3 regions of the Veillonella sp. CAG:933 genome follow, and region 1 is predicted to be linked to each of the others. Evidence: riboswitches for the same ligand, from Rfam matches in the RefSeq annotation. Region 1 holds a riboswitch; each other region holds the start of a gene.
The links. Region 1 has a riboswitch for S-adenosylmethionine ahead of QZL64_RS03550 (methionine ABC transporter ATP-binding protein). Riboswitches for the same ligand answer to the same signal wherever they lie in the genome.
Positions count from the first base shown of each region.

Region 2: linked by a shared signal. The riboswitch ahead of metK (methionine adenosyltransferase) and the one ahead of QZL64_RS03550 (methionine ABC transporter ATP-binding protein) in region 1 are both predicted to bind S-adenosylmethionine.
Region 3: linked by a shared signal. The riboswitch ahead of QZL64_RS06020 (5-methyltetrahydropteroyltriglutamate--homocysteine S-methyltransferase) and the one ahead of QZL64_RS03550 (methionine ABC transporter ATP-binding protein) in region 1 are both predicted to bind S-adenosylmethionine.

Region 1 is NZ_HF986172.1:12,401-17,010, reverse strand. It holds gene QZL64_RS03565 (acyltransferase) at 1-362, shown strand, start outside; gene dat (D-amino-acid transaminase) at 570-1,424, shown strand; gene QZL64_RS03555 (hypothetical protein) at 1,432-1,944, shown strand; SAM riboswitch class I at 2,069-2,172, shown strand; gene QZL64_RS03550 (methionine ABC transporter ATP-binding protein) at 2,260-3,306, shown strand; gene QZL64_RS03545 (methionine ABC transporter permease) at 3,287-3,940, shown strand; gene QZL64_RS03540 (MetQ/NlpA family ABC transporter substrate-binding protein) at 4,036-4,610, shown strand, end outside.
Region 2 is NZ_HF986217.1:16,374-20,983, forward strand. It holds gene QZL64_RS09630 (YicC/YloC family endoribonuclease) at 1-291, shown strand, start outside; gene remA (extracellular matrix/biofilm regulator RemA) at 317-583, shown strand; gene gmk (guanylate kinase) at 592-1,218, shown strand; gene rpoZ (DNA-directed RNA polymerase subunit omega) at 1,225-1,437, shown strand; gene coaBC (bifunctional phosphopantothenoylcysteine decarboxylase/phosphopantothenate--cysteine ligase CoaBC) at 1,467-2,648, shown strand; SAM riboswitch class I at 2,708-2,806, shown strand; gene metK (methionine adenosyltransferase) at 2,861-4,051, shown strand; partial or broken gene QZL64_RS09660 (NAD-dependent malic enzyme) at 4,416-4,610, shown strand, end outside.
Region 3 is NZ_HF986195.1:3,420-8,029, reverse strand. It holds gene QZL64_RS06035 (LacI family DNA-binding transcriptional regulator) at 1-84, opposite strand, end outside; gene QZL64_RS06030 (branched-chain amino acid transporter permease) at 409-735, opposite strand; gene QZL64_RS06025 (AzlC family ABC transporter permease) at 732-1,556, opposite strand; gene QZL64_RS06020 (5-methyltetrahydropteroyltriglutamate--homocysteine S-methyltransferase) at 1,546-2,691, opposite strand; SAM riboswitch class I at 2,759-2,868, opposite strand; gene QZL64_RS06015 ([FeFe] hydrogenase, group A) at 3,080-4,522, opposite strand.

The sequences.
Region 1 (4,610 bases):
TCCTCAATGAGCGGCATTATACTTTGTTGGAAGCGATTTACACGGTTCATCAATTGAGTCCTATGGGGATGCTCTATACCGGTGCCGCTACGCTGTTCTTCCTGTTCTTCTTCATTGCCACACCGATGAGCAGTGCCGCGAGGGCTATTTGGGAGCAGATTGGTGAGACGTCGTACGGGATTTACTTGATTCATCCGTTTATGCTCATCATTCTCTCGGCCGGTATGTTTGTGGCTAAATTGCAATATACGGCTTTGGTTGTTATCGGGCTCTATATTTCCACTGTTTGCATGTCGTACTTAGGGACTTTGCTTTTGAAAAAACTGCCGAAACCGGTGCGTCGTATTCTTTTGGGTCGCTAAATAATCTTTTTGACGGAGTACGCTGCTTTTGCTTGGCTGATAAACGATTTTGACTATACCGTAAATTGAATAGTTAATAAAATTATTTACCTTGTGGGCAAGTGTCCGTCGACTGTGCTATAATCGTTACATAAACAATATTTGATTTTTGTTGGATGTCCCGATGTGTAATTTCGGGTTGCCACATATGATATGCGAGGTGTTCTTATGAAAGAGTTAACCTATTTTAACGGTGAATTTGTAGAACCTGGTGCTAAATGCGTCAGCTTAGACGATCGCGGCTACTGCTTCGGCGACGGCGTGTATGAAGTAACACGCGTTTTTGACGGCCGTTGCTTTGCTTTTTCGTACCATCAGGACAGACTCTATCGCTCCATGCGCTTCATGGATATTCCGGTAAAAATGCGTCCGGAAGATTTGCAGGAACTGCATGAAATCATGATTGAACAGAGTGGTATTACGGACGGCTATATTTATCTGCAGATTACCCGTGGTGTGGAACCGCGTCATCATGCATATGATCGCTCCAAATTGGAACCGACCATGTACATGTATATTCGCCCGATCAAAGAAGATTTGAGCAAATTGGGTGAAGGTGTCAAAGCAATCAGTTTGCCTGACGAACGTTGGCTTAATGTGGATATTAAAACATTGAACCTCATTCCGAATATTTTGGCCCAGACCAAGGCTGAAAAGAAATTCGCTTATTCCGCCGTTTTATTCCGCGACGATATCTGCACGGAAGGGGCTACATCTAACGTATTTGCCGTTAAAGACGGCATTTGCTATACCCATCCGGCCAATAACTTAATTTTAAAAGGTATTACGCGCCAGCTCGTAGTAACTCGCGTCGCTCCGACAGCAGGCGTTTCCGTTATTGAAAAAGAGTTTGATCGTGAATTTGTTGAAAATGCGGATGAACTCTTCTTCACTGATACAATCGGCGGTATTATTCCGATTACGACCTATGATCGCAAGCCGGTTGGCAATGGTGAAGTAGGTCCTGTAGCCGCCAAATTGCGTGCCGGTTATGAAAAATTATTGGCAGAAGGGTTGGCTTAATTAATTTATGAATACCCGAATCATTACGGGGACGGGATTATTATTGGCGCTGGCTTTGCTTAGTCAAAGTCTGCGCCTTATTATTCCGTTGCCCAATATGGTAAGTATGTTTTTGATTGGCTCCTTAGTGGGGCTTTGTATGTTGGTGGCGGCCATGCGTTACGGCTTGGCAAGCGGTCTTGTTATTGCGTGGGCAACGCCGGTCATTGCGTTTATGCAGGCCATGTTGCCGTTCGCGCCCTTTGTGCCGCTCGTGGCGTTAGGAAATACGGTATTTGTAATACTTGGTTATCTCCTTAAAAATCAGTCCGTATGGCTGCAAGCTCTTGTATGCAGCGTGGCCAAATGCGTCGTTTTATATTGCAGTTTTGCCCTGTTATTTGTAGGTTTTGCCGTGCCGTATCCGATTGGACGGGCCGTTCTATTTATGATGAGTTGGCCACAGATTGTGACGGGCACGTTGGCTGTTATAGGGGCACGGTTCCTTTTGAATCACAGCTCACTGGGAGGCAATAAATAATCTTATCAATGGTTATATAAGAACTCTATAGGTAGCTATATAAAAGCCCTATAAGCTGTCTATGAGTCTTCTATTGACAGTCATTCGCTACAGTGTTATGATTTTATCACGCTAAAAATACATAGGTTCATCAAGAGTTGACTGAGGGACTGGCCCTATGAAGTCGCGGCAACCATCCGGTAAGGAACGGTGCCAATTCCAACGAAGCTAGGCTTCGACAGATGAAGAAACTGTAACTCTTCATGTGTGTGAAGAGTTTTTTTATTGTATTAAATATATTTCAAATAGAGAGTTAGAGAAAAGGAGAGCGATCACATGATTGAACTTACGCATATTAGCAAAGTTTATGACGGTCCGAATCGCGTAGAAGCGCTAAAAGACATTAGCCTATCCGTTAAAGAGGGCGAAATCTTCGGGGTTATCGGTCAAAGTGGGGCCGGTAAATCAACCTTGATTCGTTGTATTAATATGCTGGAACGACCTACATCCGGTTCTGTTGTAGTAGACGGTGTAGATCTTACGAAATTGAATGAAAAGGACCTCAGGGAACAGCGGAAAAACATCGGCATGATTTTCCAGCACTTCAATTTATTGTCGTCCCGTACGGTTTATGATAATGTAGCCTTCCCGCTGGAGTTGCAGGGGATGAGTAAAGCGGAAATCAAGGAACGCATTTTGCCGATTCTTGATATCGTTAAATTGGGCGACCGTTTGAATAACTACCCATCTCAGTTATCGGGTGGTCAGAAACAGCGTGTCGGCATTGCCCGCGCTTTGGCAAGTAATCCGAAAGTATTACTTTGTGACGAAGCCACGTCTGCGTTGGATCCGCAGACTACCAAATCCATCTTGGAATTATTGAAAGATATTAATGAAAAATTAAAATTAACTATCGTCCTCATTACACATGAAATGCAGGTTATCAAAGAAATTTGCGACCGCGTTGCCGTTATTGAAGGCGGCGTTATTTTGGAAGAAGGTCGTGTAGTCGATGTATTTACAGGCCCTAAAGAAAAGACAACGAAGGAATTCGTAGGGGCTATTATCAGTCATAAATTACCGGAAGAAGCATGGCGCCATCTCAATGTACAGCCCGATTGGAAAGACGGCTTACATCCGATTATTCGTTTGAACTTCACCGGGGATGTTGTGGATGAGCCGATTGTAGCGGGCATGATTCGCCGCTTCGGCCTCGATGTAAGTATTCTCTTCGGCGGCGTCGATTACATTCAAGACACGAGCTTTGGTCATTTGATTGTAGTGTTAGACGGTAACAGAGAGAATGAAGAGCAGGCGATTCAGTACTTGAATGAATTGCCTATTGGAAGCGAGGTGATCGGCTATGTCGCAACAAATCATTAATTTGTTGATTCAAGGTTTAGGCGAAACCTTGCAAATGACAGTTATCTCTACCATTGTATCCATGATTGTAGGGATTCCGCTCGGTGTTATTTTGGTAATCACCGGCAAAGGCCATATTATGGAAAATAAGGCAGTGAATGCCACATTAGGTTCGGTTGTAAATGCACTCCGTTCCATTCCGTTTATTATTTTGATGGTAGCGATTATTCCGCTGACCCGTATTATTGCCGGTTCCTCCATCGGGACTACGGCGGCTTGTGTACCGCTTACGATTGCGGCTATTCCGTTCTTGGCGCGTTTGGTAGAAACATCGATTCGCGAAATCAACAGCGGTGTTATTGAAGCAGCGCAGGCTATGGGGGCTTCACCAATGCAGATTATCCGCAAAGTGTTATTGCCGGAAGCATTGCCTACAATTATTGATAACATAACTGTTTTGGTAGTTAACTTAATCAGCTACTCCGCTATGGCCGGTGCTATTGGGGGCGGCGGTCTTGGGGATATCGCGATCCGTTACGGTTATCAGCGTTTTCAAGGCGACGTAATGTTGGCGACTATCGTTATCTTGATTGTATTGGTGCAATTGATTCAGTCTTGCGGTGATTTCTTGTCCCGCAAAGTGAATAAACGTTAAGCTTTTGTAAAAAGCATTGGCATGCATGACGTGCCGGACAGATAAGTTTTTTTGAAAAAGAAAAAGAGAGTAGAGAAAAGACTGGGAGGAAACATATGAAAAAATTAGCATTCTTATTGGCAGCCATCGCAACGTTCGCCTTGGTATTGGTTGGTTGCGGCAATGACAGCAAAGACGGCGCCGCAGCGGGGAATCATGAAATTTCCGTAGGTGTAACAGCCGGTCCGCACGCTCAGGTTATGGTTTTTGTAGCCAAAGAGGCGGAGAAACAAGGTCTTAAAGTTAAAGTCGTAGAGTTTAATGATTATATTCAGCCGGATGTGGCGCTTGAACAAAAAGAATTGAGTGCCAACTCCTATCAGCATCAGCCATTCCTTGACAACATGGTGCAGGAACGGGGGTTGAAATTAGTGTCTATCGGCAAAACAATTCTTTTGCCAATGGGTCTTTATTCCAACCAGTATAAAGATTTGGCTACTGTACCAAACGGTGCGAGCGTAGCGATTCCAAATGATCCGACTAATGGCGGTCGTGCTCTATTGTTATTACAGCAAGCAGGGCTCATTCAGTTGAAAGACGGCGGTTCGCCGAAATCTACGGTAGCGGACATTACCTCCAATCCTAAGAACTTACAAATTAAGGAATTGGAAGCCGCTCAGATTGCCCGTTC
Region 2 (4,610 bases), on a different contig from region 1:
ACTGATTTAGATATCAACATGGATAGATTTTTGCAGGAAGTAGCCATTATGAGTGACAAAACAGATATTACAGAAGAAATTGTACGTTTTGGCTCACATGTGGTACAATTAAAAGACACACTCAAAGAGAATCAACCGATTGGCCGTAAATTAGATTTCTTGTTACAGGAAATGAATCGTGAAGTAAATACGATGGGATCAAAAGGATCTGATTTAGAAATTACTGACCGCGTTGTAGTATTGAAATGTGAATTAGAGAAGATAAGAGAGCAAATTCAAAACATAGAGTAGGTAGTAGAGTAAGGAGTCACTAAGTATGAATACAAAACTTTTAAACATCGGGTTTGGTAATATGGTTTCAGCAAATCGCCTCATTGCGATTATCAGTCCTGAATCGGCTCCTATTAAGCGAATGATTCAAGATGCTCGCGAAAAGAGCGTGCTCGTTGACGCCACATATGGTCGTAAGACTCGTGCCGTTCTCGTTATGGACAGCGGTCAAATCGTTTTATCCGCTATCCAACCGGAAACCGTAGCACATCGTATTGTACAGGCTACACCGTCTGAAACAACGGAAGCGTAGGTGTTATTATGTCGGATAGAGGAATCTTAATTGTCTTATCCGGCCCTTCGGGTGCGGGTAAAGGCACAATTTGTGCGGCCCTTCGCCAGCAAATGCCTAATCTTGTATATTCCGTATCGATGACAACTCGTGCACCCCGTGTCGGTGAAGAAGAAGGGGTTAGCTACTTTTTTAGAGATAAAGAAGAGTTTCAGCGTTTAATTAAAGAAGATGCATTTCTTGAATATGCACAGGTGTACGACAATTTTTACGGTACGCCAAAACAACATGTAATGGACTTGTTGTCAGAAGGTAAGAGCGTTATTTTGGAAATTGATATTCAAGGTGCTATGCAAGTTAAGGAGCGCTTTAGCGAAGCCGTTTTTATTTATATCGTACCGCCGTCTTTAGATATTTTATCGAATCGTTTGCGCGATCGCGGGACGGATGCGGCCGATGTCATTGATAAGCGCTTATCGAAAGCCAGTTCGGAACTTGCGTTGGCTCACCGCTATGACTATATCGTAGTAAATGATGTGTTGCCCGATGCGGTTGAAAAAGTTGCGTCTATTTTACGGGCTGAAGCTTGCAAAATTAAACGAAATAAAGAAAAAATCCAGTACATTTATAAACAGTATGGTGGGAAAAAGGAGTAATGCGTTATGATGGTAAAACCTTTATTAAAGGACTTGGAAAAACATGTAGACAGTAAATACACTTTGGTTACTTTGGCAGCGAAACGTGCTCGTGAGCTTACCGATGGTGATCATGCTTTAGTGTCCGGTCTCGATACAGATAATCCGGTATCGGTAGCATTACATGAAATTGCGGAAGATAAAATCGGTTTTACACGTACCAAAGACGGTATTAAATAATTAAATTTTAATTCCAACAGGGGCAGAGGATGAAAAATAAACACATAATTGTAGGCGTATCGGGCGGTATTGCTGCCTATAAAGCTGTAGAGGTGGTTAGCCGCTTACGTAAATTGGGAGCGGAAGTTAAAGTCGTTATGACAGAAAACGCCACCAAGTTTGTATCACCTATGACTTTCGGCGAAATCAGCGGCCATCCGGTGGCTGTTAAAATGTTTGAAGATGTACATGATTGGAATGTGGAGCATATTTCATTAGCCCGATGGGCCGATGCCTATTTAGTGGCACCGGCTACGGCTAATGTGCTTGGCAAAATGTCAGCCGGAATTGCTGATGATATGTTGACTACGCAGCTATTGGCTACCGAAGCGCCTATTTTCTTATGTCCGGCGATGAATACTAATATGTATGAAAACCCGATTACACAGCGCAATATGAAAACCTTACGTGAGTTGGGGATGCATATTTTGGAAGCCGACAGCGGTCACTTGGCTTGCGGTATAGTCGGTAAGGGCCGTTTACCGGAACCGGCTAAAATTGTGGAATGGTTGTCCTTCCATATGATGAAAAGTGATTTGCTGGAAGGTAAAACTGTTATTGTTACGGCCGGCGGCACGCAAGAAGCGATCGATCCGGTCCGCTTTATCGGCAATCGTTCCAGCGGCAAAATGGGTTACGCTGTGGCCGAACAAGCAGCTTTGGCCGGGGCTCGTACGATTTTAATATCGGCACCGAGCGCATTGCCGGTGCCGTATGGCGTGGAATTTGTGCCTGTTGACTCAGCTCGCGATATGGAAGAAGCCGTTAACAGTCGTTATGAAAACTGTGATGCCGTAATTATGGCGGCAGCTGTAGCGGATTTTCGCGTGGAGAACATGGCAGATACCAAAATCAAAAAAATGGATACCTTAGAGCTTAAACTCGTTAAGAATCCGGATATCTTGAAAGGTCTAGGTGCGAATAAAACTCATCAAAAACTTATCGGCTTTGCAGCGGAAACACAAAATGTCATCGAGTACGGCAAATCAAAAGTACTTAACAAAAATCTTGATATGCTCGTAGCTAATGATGTAAGCAAACAAAATGCAGGCTTTAACGTTGATACCAATGAAGTTACTTTTATTTATCCGGGTGGTCAAATTATGCAATTGCCACTTATGACAAAAAGTGATGTCGCTAAGCGAATTATTTCAGCCTTGGCAGAATTGTAATTCCATAGTATAATAAATCAGTGATATAAACTATCACAATTAAATTAATAGTAATTTTTGTCTCATCAAGAGTAGTGGAGGGAAAGGCCCTGTGAAGCTACAGCAACCATTCATGTGAAAAGGTGCTAAGTCCGACGGTATATGCCGAAAGATGGGGTTATATTCCTCATCGCTTGGCTGATGAGGAATTTTTTTATGGAGGTAAAGGGTAAATGGCTGAAAAACATGTATTTTTCACATCTGAATCCGTAACGGAAGGTCATCCAGATAAAATCGCTGACCAAATTTCAGACGCCGTACTTGATGCGATTATTGCGCAAGATCCAACGGCACATGTAGCATGTGAAACACTTGTAACAACAGGTCAAGTTCATGTAGTGGGTGAAATTTCCACTAACTGTTATGTAGATATTAATCATATTGTTCGTGAAACGATTCGCGAAATCGGGTACACTCGTGCTAAATACGGTTTTGACTGCGATACTTGCGGCGTTAATGTAGCTATTGACGAACAATCTGCCGATATCGCTATGGGTGTAGACGATGCGTTGGAAACTCGTGAAGGCGGCGCAGATAAATTTGATAAAATCGGTGCCGGCGACCAAGGGATGATGTTCGGTTATGCAACTAACGAAACCGAAGAATTCATGCCAATGCCGATTGCTCTTGCACATCGCTTATCCCGTCAATTGACCAAAGTTCGTAAAGACGGCACTTTGCCTTACCTTCGTCCGGACGGTAAAACTCAGGTAACTGTTGAATACGTTGACGGCGTGCCTAAACGTATTGAAACCATCGTAATTTCCACGCAGCACGGTCCTGAAGTATCCCGTGAACAAATCGAAGCAGACCTTAAAGAATTGGTTATCAAACCGGTATTACCGGAAGGTTTTGTTGATGAAAACACTAAATTCTTCATTAACCCAACCGGTCGTTTCGTAATTGGCGGTCCGCAAGGCGACGCCGGCTTAACAGGTCGTAAGATTATCGTTGATACTTACGGCGGCATGGCTCGTCACGGCGGCGGTGCATTCTCCGGCAAGGATCCTACAAAAGTTGACCGCAGTGCGGCCTATGCAGCTCGTTACGTAGCTAAAAACATCGTAGCAGCCGGTCTTGCCGATAAATGTGAAATTCAGATTGCTTATGCTATCGGCGTAGCTAAACCTGTATCCATCATGGTAGAAACTTTCGGTACCGGTAAAATCTCCGAACAGCAAATCGGCGAACTCGTTAAGAAACATTTTGACCTTCGTCCGGCCGGCATTATTGAAATGCTTGATTTGCTCCGTCCAATCTATCATCAGACGGCAGCTTACGGTCACTTTGGTCGTACCGATGTTGATTTGCCTTGGGAACACACTGATAAAGCTGATGTTCTTCGCAAAGAAGCGGGTTTATAATTAAATAATCTGAAATTAAACAGAGTAAGTTTTAAATGGCTTATATTTTAACAAGCTGAGTTTAATTTCAAATCTATAGAGCAGAGATTGTATCATTGATACGGTCTCTGCTTTTTTGATAGACATTATTACTTACTCTGCCGGATACTTTTTTATGCAATTTGTGAAATTGTTTTCTTTATTAAAAAGGTGTTTGACCATGGTGGTAATATTTATTGTATAATTAAAGAAGAGAAGTTTAAATATATCGATATAGCATGTTTTGATACTGAATTAGTTTATCAATTATCGGCGTTCATAATACCCTGATAACGTATGTAATTTTTTGTTTTTGAATTAGCGGTAATTCAGAAGGAGGATTTATATGAAAAATGCATATGATATTATTAATGACCCTTTTTTGAATAAGGGAACGGCATTCAGTGCTGAAGAACGTGAACTATTTAAGTTAAATGGTATGATTCCCGACAAAATTCAGACCATTGAAGAGCAGGCCGCTCAAGCATATCAAGCTATGTCTATGAAAACTAACGATGTGGATAAACGCCATTTCCTAATG
Region 3 (4,610 bases), on a different contig from region 1:
ATATTTCCCGTTTAAAAAGCGTGAAATTGTGGTTTTTGAAAAACCTGTTCGAGCTGCCACATCAGCGATTGTTACCTTTCCCATACAGCACCTCCCTACGCTAAAATCAATTTTTTAAGTCTCGTTCTAAGCTATGTATTCAATCACGTTCTAATTTATGCTTTAATTAACAGTCTACTTTGTTTTTATTTCACGAAATCGATTTACGAAATCGATTTCTAAACTTGTTATACTCATAATACATCATCAGAAATCGTTTGTAAAACCCTTTAACAATACTTTATAGTCATAGAACTGTCGCAATATGTAGCCTATTTATATTTTTCACAACAAAAAAGCCCGACTCTTCCCTTAATTATAGAAAGAGTCGGACTATATCCGATTTACATACTAAACTATATAATCAACCTAAAATATCTCCTGCACCAAGAACATGTACACAATGGTGCCTACGGCAATGCTAAGCAATAAATTGCGCCGCCAATAGTGAACGGCCGCCAATATTACCAAAGCAATGGCCTCCGGAATGCCGTTCGGCGCTACCGAGAGCGATACATCCTTTAACGAATACACCACCAAGAGCCCCATAACGGCAGCCGGCAACATATCGCCTAAGTACGTCACGATGGCCGGCGGTTTTTCCGACTTGGCAAAAACGACAAACGAAATAAAACGCGTAGCCATCGTACCAAGGACGACGGCGCCAATGGTAATCGTCATTTCCCAAGCTGTCATGAAGCCGTCCCCCCTTCATCTGCTAAATCCGTTTCTTTTTTACCCTTAAACTTATACAGTAAACTGAAGATAACTACCATGAGGGCCATGGCCGGCAGCATAAATACATCCGGCCCCAAGACAATACGCATCAAGAGCGACACGCCGAGACCGATACAGCCGGGCAGTAAATTTTTGCCCTTTAACAGGATATCCAGGAATATAACCGCAAACAAGGCCGCTAGAACAAACTCAATACCTTTTAAGTTTAAGGTAATGAATTGACTGCCTATGGAGCCCATGGCCACGCCGAGCACCCAATAGACAAAGTTCAGCCACGTCACATGAAGATAAAACCAGCCTCTATCCACATTATCCGGCAAATTTACGGTCGCGTTGAGGGCAAACGACTCATCACACATGCCGAAAATAAGGGGATATTTTTTCCACCCCTGTGAAGTATAGCGGGTTAACATGGTCAACCCGTAAAAAATGTGACGTCCGTTAACCATAAAGGCCAGAATAAACGCCCCCAACGGATCAAAGGGAGCGGTCAATAAGGCGACGGTCACAAACTCCATAGAGCCTGCAAAGATGGTCGCGCTCATAATAATCGGCAAATACCAAGGCAGGCCCTGTCCTACGGCAAAGAGGCCGTAGGAGATGCCCAGAAATAAGAAGCCCGCACAAATCGGCACGGTTAAGGGAAAAGCGTAGCGAAACGCCTCCCGCCCCGCACTCTTGTCATGGCTCTTCTTACTACCATCGGGTGAAGTGGCAGCTTCAGTCGAAACATTATTTACATTGCGACTTTCATCATTGCGACTTTCATCATTCTTCATAGGGCCCCCAAGCCTTTTCAGCAACTCGTTTAATGAGTGCCAACTTAGCAAATTGTTCTTCTTCGGTTAAATTATTGCCTTCTTCCGTAGAGGCAAAACCACATTGCGGGCTCAAAGCCAATTGGTCTTTTGGCACATACAAGCTGGCTTCTTCAATACGAGCCAATAGGTCTTCTTCTTTTTCAAGTTCAGGGAACTTGGAAGTAACGAGTCCTAATACGACCTTCTGATTTTTTATAAAACGAAGCGGTGAAAACCCGCCGGCACGGTCGGAATCGTATTCCAAGAAGAAACCGTCAATGTTACAATGACCGAACAGTGTTTCCGCCACCGGTTCATAGCCCCCCGATGAGAACCAAGTGGAACGGAAGTTACCGCGGCAAATATGCATAGTTACAGCTAAATCGTCCGGTTTACCTTCCAAGGCATAATTAATTACTTCTACATATTTTTTAGCAATATGATTTAAATCTAAACCACGGGCCGCATATTCTTTGCGTTTTGTTTCATCGCAGAATTCACCCCAAGAAGTGTCATCCAACTGAAGATAACGACAACCGGCATCATAGAATGCCTTAATCGCCTTACGATAGGCTTTGGCAATGGCTTCAAATAAAGCCTCTTCATTTTTATACTGCGCAATAGGTTCATAATGTTCTTCGCGAACACAGCAAATCAAATGGAGCATGGATGGCGACGGAATCGTAAATTTAGCAACCGCTCTATCACCGGCCGTGGCTTTTACGAATTTAAAATCTTCCAAAAACGGATGGTTATCCGGGAAGTCGATATCGCCTACGATTTTAAGAGTGGCCGCTTTAGGCTGATGGCCTTTAAAAGCTACGGACCAATGGTCCGCTTTAATACGTTCAACGCCCACCAATTGTTCCAAGAAATCTAAATGCCAGTACGCACGGCGAAATTCACCATCTGTTACAGCTTTAAGACCTACGTTAACTTCTTTATCGATTAAGTCGCGAATGGCTTCATCTTCTACCTTACGAAGTTCCGCTTTACCAAGAGTCCCCGCTTCTACTTCTTGGCGCGCTTTTTTTACAGATTCAGGTCGTAAAAAACTCCCCACAACATCATAGCGGAACGGACCTTTCCCAATTGTCTGCTTTGCATTACTCATATTCTCAATCTCCTCTCAAAAGTGGCAGCTAATAAAAAAAGTCGTCAACAAATGACGACCTACTGTCTTATCATCTGCCGGTTACCCGTTGGACTTAGCACCTTGCCTCTTGCATATGCATCAAGCAGGTTGCCGCAGCATCACCGGGCCAAATCCCTCAGCTGCTCTGGATGATTCTATAAAATTATAGCTACCTGGGGGTAAAACATTACCCTTTCGATGTATATTATAATACTTCAATCAGAGATACATGTCAACTGTAGTTATACAAAAAGAGCATCAAATACTGTGATTGTCACAAGCATTCGATGCTCTATGATTCGCTAATCGGAATATTCGTTTATCTCGTTATCGAAATAAACGTTTATTCAATTCTCAGCCTATCCTCTTATTCAGGTTTCTTGAATTTAGGGGATGTTGGGCAAGTTTCAGGCGTTACATCTTTACGTACACCAAGATCGCTACTGCGGTCGGTGAAATGAGTGTGTAACAACTGTTCGGACAATTCGCCCAATGGTTTATCAAAGAATTCAGTGTAAATTGCTTTGATTTCAGGGTTTTCATAGCTGGAACGAAGTTTCATGTTGGAATCCATATCATAGATACCTTTGATACGAGCTTCACGAACTTTGTTAGCTACCGGCATTTTAACGCGTGGCTGACCGCCGCCACCGATACAACCGCCAGGGCAAGCCATCATTTCAACGAAATCGTATTTTTTACCATTAGCTTTCATGTCGTCCAAGAATGTACGGATATTTTTACCACCATGAACAACTGCTAATTTTAATTTTTTGTCGCCAATTTTAACTTCCGCTTCGCGAACGCCTTCCATACCGCGAACTTCCTGCAAGTTAGTGTAACGTTCAGGAGTTGGTTCTTCACCGGTAATAAATTTGTAAGCACTACGAACAGCTGCTTCCATAACACCGCCGGTATTACAGAAGATTACGGAGCCACCGGTTTCAGCACCGATGTATTTATCCATCTGAGATTCTTCTACCTGAATGAAGTCGATACCGGATTCACGAATCCATTTACCGAATTCACGAGTCGTAATACAGTAATCGGTATCACGAAGCTCTTCTTTTTCCCAGTATGCAGCGGATTTATTCTGTTCAGGACGACGAATTTCGAATTTCTTAGCCGTACAAGGAGCCACGCTCACGGATACGATTTTCTCAGGATCGATATTCATCTTCTTAGCGAAATATGTTTTAATAACAGCTGCTTCCATAGCGATACAGCTGCGAGTTGTAGAAATGTTTGGTAAATATTCAGGATAGTAAGTTTCGCAGAATTTTACCCATGCCGGGCAGCAGCTTGTAAACTGTGGCAATTCACCATGACCGTTTACAACGCGTTCGATTAATTCGCTGGCTTCTTCCATAATAGTTAAGTCGGCACCAAAGTTGGTATCTACTACATAGTCGGCACCAAGTTGACGCAATGCACCAATCATTTTGCCTTCTAAAACGGAACCCGGTTCATAACCGAATTCTTCACCGATACCTACACGTACAGCCGGTGCAGTTTGGATAACAACGATTTTATCAGGATCGGCGATAGCTGCTTTTACTTCGTCCAGTTCGGAACGTTCGTTCATGGAATCGAATGGGCAAGCGGCTGCGCACTGACCGCAATGAACACAAATCGGTTCATCACCGGTAGATTCTAAATCGTAGTAGTCAAGTACACCCATAACGTCAGCACAAGCACGACGGCATAATGTACAGTTTTTACATTTAGTTAAATCATGAATGATTGCAGGATTGTTCTCTGAAATCGGAACACGACGATCAATATGTTGGAATCGACTTTCGAAACTCATAGTTTTGCACCTCACACAAATAATACTAGTTATGTATTCAATATAATCCAACCTCTGTTGGAACCGACATCGACCAAAATTGTATGGT